2 regions of the Pseudoflavonifractor sp. HCP28S3_F10 genome follow, and region 1 is predicted to be linked to the other one. Evidence: riboswitches for the same ligand, from Rfam matches in the RefSeq annotation. Region 1 holds a riboswitch; the other holds the start of a gene.
The links. A riboswitch is a leader RNA that binds a small molecule or an ion and turns the genes downstream of it on or off. The one in region 1 is predicted to bind cyclic di-GMP.
Positions count from the first base shown of each region.

Region 2: another riboswitch for cyclic di-GMP. It lies ahead of ACTNBZ_RS09835 (signal peptidase I); the one in region 1 lies ahead of ACTNBZ_RS02605 (Cna B-type domain-containing protein).

Region 1 is NZ_JBQHUB010000003.1:33,707-37,725, reverse strand. It holds gene ACTNBZ_RS02615 (bifunctional 5,10-methylenetetrahydrofolate dehydrogenase/5,10-methenyltetrahydrofolate cyclohydrolase) at 1-673, shown strand, start outside; gene ACTNBZ_RS02610 (hypothetical protein) at 884-1,060, shown strand; cyclic di-GMP riboswitch class I at 1,146-1,233, shown strand; gene ACTNBZ_RS02605 (Cna B-type domain-containing protein) at 1,275-4,019, shown strand, end outside.
Region 2 is NZ_JBQHUB010000021.1:32,770-36,788, reverse strand. It holds gene ACTNBZ_RS09840 (SipW-dependent-type signal peptide-containing protein) at 1-589, opposite strand, end outside; gene ACTNBZ_RS09835 (signal peptidase I) at 673-1,233, opposite strand; cyclic di-GMP riboswitch class I at 1,403-1,492, opposite strand; gene ACTNBZ_RS09830 (GGDEF domain-containing protein) at 2,026-3,621, shown strand; gene ACTNBZ_RS09825 (2-oxoacid:acceptor oxidoreductase family protein) at 3,998-4,019, shown strand, end outside.

The sequences.
Region 1 (4,019 bases):
GGTGCGCCATTTCGTGCTGGACGCCGGATGCACCCAGGAAGAACTGCTGGAGGTCATCGGCCGGGTCAATGCCGACCCGGGCATCCACGGCTGCCTGCTCTTCCGTCCCCTGCCCCGGCACATCGACGACGAGGCCGTCCGCCAGGCGCTGGCCCCCGAGAAGGACGTGGACGGCATCACCGACGGCTCGCTGGCCGGTGTGTTCGCCGGGGTGAAGCGGGGCTTTCCCCCCTGCACCGCCCAGGCCTGCATGGAGATCCTGGCCCACTATAATTACGACCTGACCGGAAAAAAGGTGGCTGTGGTAGGCCGCAGCCTGGTGGTGGGCAGGCCCGTGGCCATGATGCTGCTGCAGAAAAACGCCACCGTCACCATCTGCCATACCCGCACGGCGGACATGCCCGCTGTCTGCCGGGAGGCAGAGATCCTGGTGGTCGCGGCCGGAAGAGCCGGCGTGGTGGACGCATCCTTTGCCGCCCCCGGTCAGGTGGTGGTGGATGTGGGCATCAATGTCAATGAGGAGGGCAGGCTCTGCGGCGATGTGGCCTTTGACCAGGTGGAACCTGTGGTGGACGCTATCACTCCCGTCCCCGGCGGCGTGGGCTCTGTGACCACCTGCGTGCTGGTTGGGCATGTGGTGGAGGCCGCTGAGCGCGCCTGCGGGCAGAACTGATATAAAATGCAAAACGAGGGCCCGCCTCCTGCCGGAGACGGGCTTTTCTGCCCTTTCCCGGCTCCACGCGGACAGAGAAGGGTTTAAAAAATTTTTTAATTATGTACGGCAGCGGTTCAAAATGTGACCAAGATGTAACCATTGCGCTGTATACTGATGCCATACTAAGAACCCCGGTACCCCTCAGATCCCGGCTTGGAGGAGATCCGTATGCATGAGACCTTTGTCATTCAAGTGATAAGCGCCCAGAATTCCACATGGCAGGGTACTGTTTCCTGGTCAGGCGGAAAGAAACAGGCGCCGTTCCGCAGCGCGCTGGAGCTTTTGAAGCTCATCGACAGTACGCTGTCAGAGGAAGGAGGCGAGTTCCAGCCGGAGCTGGCCTGACGCCCGCCTTCGGAAGCCATGATCTTAAGTCCGTTCTGATCGGGGAGAAGCCCTGATCCGCTTTCCGGAAACCGGAAAGCGGGAACCGTGAAAAGGGCAAACCGGCCGAAAGGCCGGGACGCAAAGCTCAGGAGGCTAACGCGGGAGACCGCCACGCCAGTCCGGCCGCCACTGATTCCATTCTCACCAAATCTTTAGAAAAGGGGAATGAAAGATGTTGGCAAAAAAGAAGCTCAACCGTCTGCTCTCGTCCCTGCTGGCCGTTATCATGGTCCTCGGCCTGCTGCCCACCGCGGCCTTCGCGGCGGGGACAGACAAAAACCAGATAGTCAGAGACGGCAAGGAAGTTGTCACTGACGATGGCAAAGTCAAGCACTCCAAAATGATTGAACAACTTGGAGAGAATGAGTTTAAAATTACCCTGACCATAAAGACCTCGGAGGAGGTCACAGAACAGGTCGTCTCCCCCGACGCCGCGGTCGTGCTGGTCATGGACGTCTCCAACAGCATGAAGGAGACTGTGAGCGGCAGCGATCCCAAACGCGAGGAGGACATGCGGATCTACAAGGCGAAGGCCGCGGCGAAGAAATTCATTGACAGCTTTGCCGCAGAGGCCGGAGATGCCCGGCGGCAGGTCTCTATCGTGGAGTTTGGTTCCTCCGCCTATACCATTCAGGGCTGGGCCGATACAGACACTGCCAAGAGCGCAGTGGATAATGTCAAGGTCAACTTCAGCTATCCGGCATGCACCATTTCCGGTTCGCACACCCACGAGGTCAATACCATTGAGTGGGGCGGTTTCCTGAACCTGCAATGGCGCTGCAATGTTCCGGGTTGTGAGTACTATGTGAAAGACAGCATTCTCGGCAGTCTCCGCTGGCATACGCTGTTTGAAAAAGGCTACGAGGGTCATATCCACACCAAGAGTTTTGACGGACCTCACGGCGATTCCTATACCGACGGCGGCGGAACGAACATCGAGGGCGGTCTCCGGCTGGCCGGCAACCTTCTGAGTACCACTGATATCGAAAACAAGTATGTGGTGCTGATCACAGACGGCGTGCCCACGTATTATGTGGAAGGTGCCCCCACCAGCACCACCTTCATTGATGGCAAAAAGGGCGGCGGCAACCAGGCCACGCACAACGATTATGTAGATGTGCCCAATGTGGCCAGCGACATCAAGGAGAACGCCCTGCTGTATACCGTGTCCTACGGAAGCATCCGGGATAAGGTCAACAATCAGCCCATTGACACGTGGCTCTCCAGCTTCGCCAACAAGAATGTCCCCGCAGGCAATGATATTGACTGGGGTCTTGGACAGATCACCGACATTATTAAGAATCAGGCCAAGGCCTGGATCCTGACCGACCTTATCCCGGCTGAGAACCATATCAAGTTCCTTCCCGAGGACAACAGCAACATTCCTTTGGATAATACGGATAACGTATTTTACTACGACACCGCAAATAAGCAGCTGGTCTGGAATCTGAAGGGTGACGCCCCAGACCGAGCAGAGCCCGTGGACAATGTAAATTGGTACGTCTATGAGGAGAGCTATATCGTCCGTCTGGATACGCTGGACAACGGCTTTATCGCAGGGGCAGACTATGCCACCAACGGCAGCACCACCCTTACTTATATGCTCACCGATGAAAACGGCAACCTGGACAGCACCCTTCATACCGCTAAGATCGTGGATATCCCCCAGGTAGAGGGATTCGCCGGCACCCTGACCTTCACCAAGAAGGCCTACGGCGAGCCTCTTGCCGGTGCCGTCTTTACCCTGACCCATAAGAGCGACTGCGCCTGCGGCATCTCCTCCAACTGGAGCGCCACCGCCACCTCCGGCAATGACGGCACGGTCTCCTTCTCGGGCATCCCCTCCGGCCACACCTACACCCTGACCGAGACCGCCCCGGCGGGCTATACCGCTGCCGGTCCCTATGACGTCAAGGTGGCCTGGGGAGCGCTGGACGAGAGCGGCACCACCGTCCCCAATGTGGTGGACAACAAGTTCAGCGAGGAGTACACCACCATCCCCGTCACCAAGATCTGGGTGGACGGCGGCAGCGCAAACCGCCCCTCCATCACCCTGACCCTGACTCAGTACAAGGGCGATACCGCTACCGGAAAGACCTGGGAGAAGACTCTCACCTCTGCCGACGCCGTGGACGGCCAGCCCACCCAGTGGAGCTACACCTTCGGTGCGTCTCAGACCGAGAAGCTGCCCATCAAGGACGTAAACGACAACACTCCGTACACCTACAAGGTCGCCGAGTCCGCCGTCAGCGGCTACAGCACCTCCTACAGCGACGATACTTACACCGTCACCAACTACGCCAATGACAAGACCTCCGTCTCCGGCACCAAGACCTGGATCGACTCGGAGACCAGCCATCCCGACATCGAGATCGAGCTGCTGGCCAACGGCGAGCCCCTCTCCCCCGCCAAAACGGTCACCCTGAAGAGCGGCGAGACCAGCTACTCCTTCCCCGATCTGCCCAAATATGATGCAGACGGCGAGATCGAGTACACCGTCCGCGAGAACACCGACCTGGCCAACTACTCTGAGGAAAAGAACGGAAACGACTTCACCAACCGCATCAACCAGACTACTACCACCGTCTCCGTCTCCAAGGTCTGGTTCGACAACAGCGACGCCTACGGCACCCGTCCCGACACCATCACGGTCAACCTGCTGGCTGACGGCGAAGTGGTCAGCAGCGCGGAGCTGTCCTCCGCCAATGCCGCTGCCGGCAACGCCAACCTGTGGAGCTACACCTTTACCACCGACGCCCAGGGCGAGGCCCTGCCGGTCTACCGCGTGGGCAGCGACGGCAAGGTCAACGGCGAGAAGATCTGGTACACCCTGTCTGAGGATGAGATCGGTACTGTCAATAACGACGGCGATTCCTACGAGTGCAAAGTGATGGGCAACATCATCACCAACACCCTC
Region 2 (4,019 bases), on a different contig from region 1:
AGGCGCCGATGGTGGTGCCGGAAACGGTCTCCCAAGCGACCTGCTCAGCAGTCTTGCTGCCAGCAGCGGAAATACCAGCCTTCTGGATAGCATAAGCCTGGAAGGACAGGGTGGCGTTCGCGTCCAGAGTAGTCACGGTATTCTTAACAACGACCTGATTGCCCTTCAGCACGTCAAAAGTCTGATCAGCGGTAGTAGCATTGACGGTGCGGTAATACACGCCGTCAACTCCAGTAAGGGCGGTCCAGCCGTCAGCGATGGTGTACTCAAAATTAGCGTCGAAGCTGGTGCCCTTGACAACCTTCACGAACAGGTAAGAATCCTCGCTGTCAGCCTTGACGATAACATCAGCTTCCTTATCCACAGGAACGCCAGGAGACACCTTGTAGGTCTGAGCCTTGGCTTCGGTCTTAGCGTCCAGGAAGGTATCCCCGCCGATTTCCTTCTCCCGAAGGGTGATGTCGACCTTGCCGACGGTAAAGGTGTTGGTGATAGCCTGGGTCTGGGAGGTCAGCCAAGCCAGAGTGCCGCCGATGCCGATGCAGACGGCCAGAGCCAGAGCGGCGATCATAGTGAGCTTCTTCTTCATGATGTGGTTCTCCTTTTCAAAAAATTTTTTGGGGTCGCTTGCGGGGTTGTCGCTCGGGTACCGGATGAGTTTATTAAAATGCCTTACGGCGTTCCCCCTGGTTCATCTCCGCCGGCGGCCTTCTTTTTCCCGGCGGCCTTCCGGTCGGACTTCTCCGCCCATTTCAGCAGCTCCGGGGTGAAGAGGAGCACCAGCAGCACGCCGATGACGCTCCAGCCCACGTACATGCCGGGCGGGTTGGTGAGGAAATTGGAGACATATCCCAGATACGGGATGCAGAACACGGGCCTGCCGATGAGGTTGTTGAAGTGGACCGGCGAGCCGTCCACCGCGTCGTTGGCGTCGCCCTTGGTGGTGAAGCGCTGGTTCTCGCTGTCGATCTCCACCACCCGGTGGGTGGCTACCAGCAGATCCTCGTTCATCACGAAGGTGATGGGGTCGCCCACCTTGATCTCCTCCGCCGGGACGGACTTGACGTAGATCAGGCCGCCGGTGGGATAGGTGGGCTCCATACTGCCGCTGAGGACCACGAAGGGGGTCAGCCCCACGAGCCGCACGCCCACCAGCAGCACCGCCAGCAGTACCACCGCCGCCACCAGCAGCGTGGTGACCGCGTTCCATATGACCTTGATTGCTTTGGGCACCGGCCCTCACCTCGTTTCTTTTCCATGCGTCAGGGACCTTCCTGCCTTCTTCAAGGCAGGAGCCCCGCTTTCTGCGAAAAACAGAAAATCGCGGAGACTGTTCCCAGTCGTCCGCGATCGCGCCATCCGGAAAAAAGCCCTTCGGCCCCTTGGACGCCATAACAGACGACAGGGCAGCCGAACCGGCATGGCGGCTGTATGCCGCTTTAGCCTTCATGCTTTGCGTCCCGCGTTTTCGCGCGGTTTGCTTTTTTCCAGTTTCTGATTTTTACTTGTACCCGGGAGGGGGTGAAACCTCCTCTGACCCGTGGTACCCAATATTATACATATCTTTTCAAGTTTGTCAAGTCAAAGCCCGCTCTTTTTGTGCATATTCTCCTTCTGCATCCATATCCGGGGGTACGATTTAGAGGTTATGCACGATTTTTGCTCTTACTGGCTCCCAGTATAGCATGCAATGGTCACAGATTCGGTTACATTTTCCATTTCCGTGCACATTTTTTAGTCTTTTTTCCCCGCCTTTTTCCTTTCGCCCTATTTCGTCTGAAAAAGCCCGTTTTTTGACGAAAATATTGCTTTTTCTGCGTTTGACAGAACGGTGGAAAACGTTTATGATAGTAATGCTTTATATGATATCATAGTAAAGAATCCCCCGCGCCCGCCCCCGCCGTCCCCGCCGTCCCCGCGTCCCGGCAAAGACCCGGAAAGGAGTGAGCAGAACTGAATCAAAAACGAAACGCGGCCTCCGGCCGTCTGATCGCGGAGCTTCTCTTGCTCCTGGGCGTTTTCCTTATGCTGCTCACGCTGCTCTTCACGCTCTCCAGGCATGGGACCGCCACGCCGCTGGAAAAGGTCCGTCCGCTCTCGGAGGGCTGGTATCGTCTGGAGGATGGGGAAAAGCTCCCCCTCACCCTTCCCGCGGAGGTGGAGACGGAGGGGGACTGCCTTGTGCTCTACAATGACAGCCTCACTGCCGCCGACGGCAGCCTGACCGTCACCACCCGGGGCGCCCAGTATGATCTGACCGTTCTCTTTAACGATCAGGTCCTTTACCGTTATTCAGATGAGCTTTTCCCCCGCAACGACCAGATGAAGTCCAAGCTGGACTGCGACGCCCGCCTCCCCGCCGACACGGCGGACGGCGTTCTGGCCCTGCGGTATGAGAACACCGCAGGCGGGCATTTCAGTCTCCCCATGGTCTATATCGGCAGCAGCGGCGCCGTCACCCGGCAGCACTATACCGGCGCGGCCGCCAACTTCGCCATCGTGTTCATCATGTGCATCCTGGCCGTCTGTGCCCTGGGCGTGTCCCTCTATCTGCGGCGGGTTCGGATGCGGGACCCCCGCTTCCTCCATGTGGCCTCCTTCCTGTTCATCTGCGCCGTCTGGTGCACTACCGATTCGTCCGTAGCCCAGACGCAGAGCTATCTTGCGCCCCTGACCTGCGTGATCTCCTTCTACGCCTTTATGCTGCTGGCCGTACCCATGCTCCACTTTGTGCAGAACACCGGCGGTCTGGCAAAGCACTGGGTGCTGGACCTGTGCGTCCTCAGCTTCTACCTCAACGCCCTGATCCAGGGCATCCTGAACGCTCTGGGCCTCTTTGATTTCATCGACATGCTCTTTGTGACCCACCTGCTCCTGGTGGCCAGCATCATCGTCGCCGGGACCCTGCTGGTGCGGGAATACCGGGAAAGCAAGGATAAGGAGCTCTTCACCATTCTGCTGGCCTTCGCCATGCTGGCGGTGGGCGGCGTCTCCGCCCTGCTGTTCTACTGGCTGCTGGAGATCCCCTACTATGAGGTCTTTTTTGAGTGCGGCATTCTGGTCTTTGTCTTTTTGCTCCTGCGCGGCATCATCACCACCATGGTGAAAAACGTCCAGTTCAAGACCGAGATGCAGATCTACCAGCGCCTGGCCCGGGAGGACCGGATGACCGGCATGAAAAACCGCCGGGCCTTTGAGGAGGCCATGACCGAGCTTCAGTCCAAGGCCGATACCTACGGTAACGTCGCCCTTTACTTCATGGACCTGAACCGCCTGAAATACGTCAACGACCACTTCGGCCACAACGCAGGCGACGAGCTCATCCTTGCCGCGGCCCAGTGCATTGAGAATGCCTTCGGCCCCTCCGGCAGCTGTTTCCGTATCGGCGGCGATGAATTCTGCGCCGTCCTTACCGATCCCGCTGAACCGGCGGAGTTCTGGTTCGCCCGGCTGGATGAGGAGATCGACCGCCACAACCGCTCCAGCAGCCACCTCAAGCTCTCCATCGCCCGTGGCATGAGCTACCTGAGAGATACCGACGGTACCCTCAAATCCTTCAGCGACTGGAAGTATCAGGCCGACCAGAACATGTACGCCAACAAGAAACAGGCCCGGGTATAAGGCGCCTCTTCCGTTCCGGCAAAAAATTTGTTGAAAAACAGGCTTGACAAAAACCGTACATTCTACTATAGTGTTTGGTGATTTAACTCGCTAAAGATGATGACGGAGACAGTAAGGCCGCACGGAAGATCGCAGAGAGCCGGTGTCTGGTGGGAATCCGGTATTATGAAGTCCGGCCTGAATATCACTCCTGAATCGCAGCCCGAAACGCTCCCGCAGATTAGACGCTGCCGGTATCCCCCGTTATCGGAAACGCATATGCTGGTATGCAGTAACGGGTGGTACAGCGAAAGGCCATATTCATGGGCTTTCGTCCCTTTACAGGGACGAAAGCCCATTTTTTGTTCCCTGCACACCGTCACAGGAGGTAAAACGAATGAGCAAGACCATGACCGAGA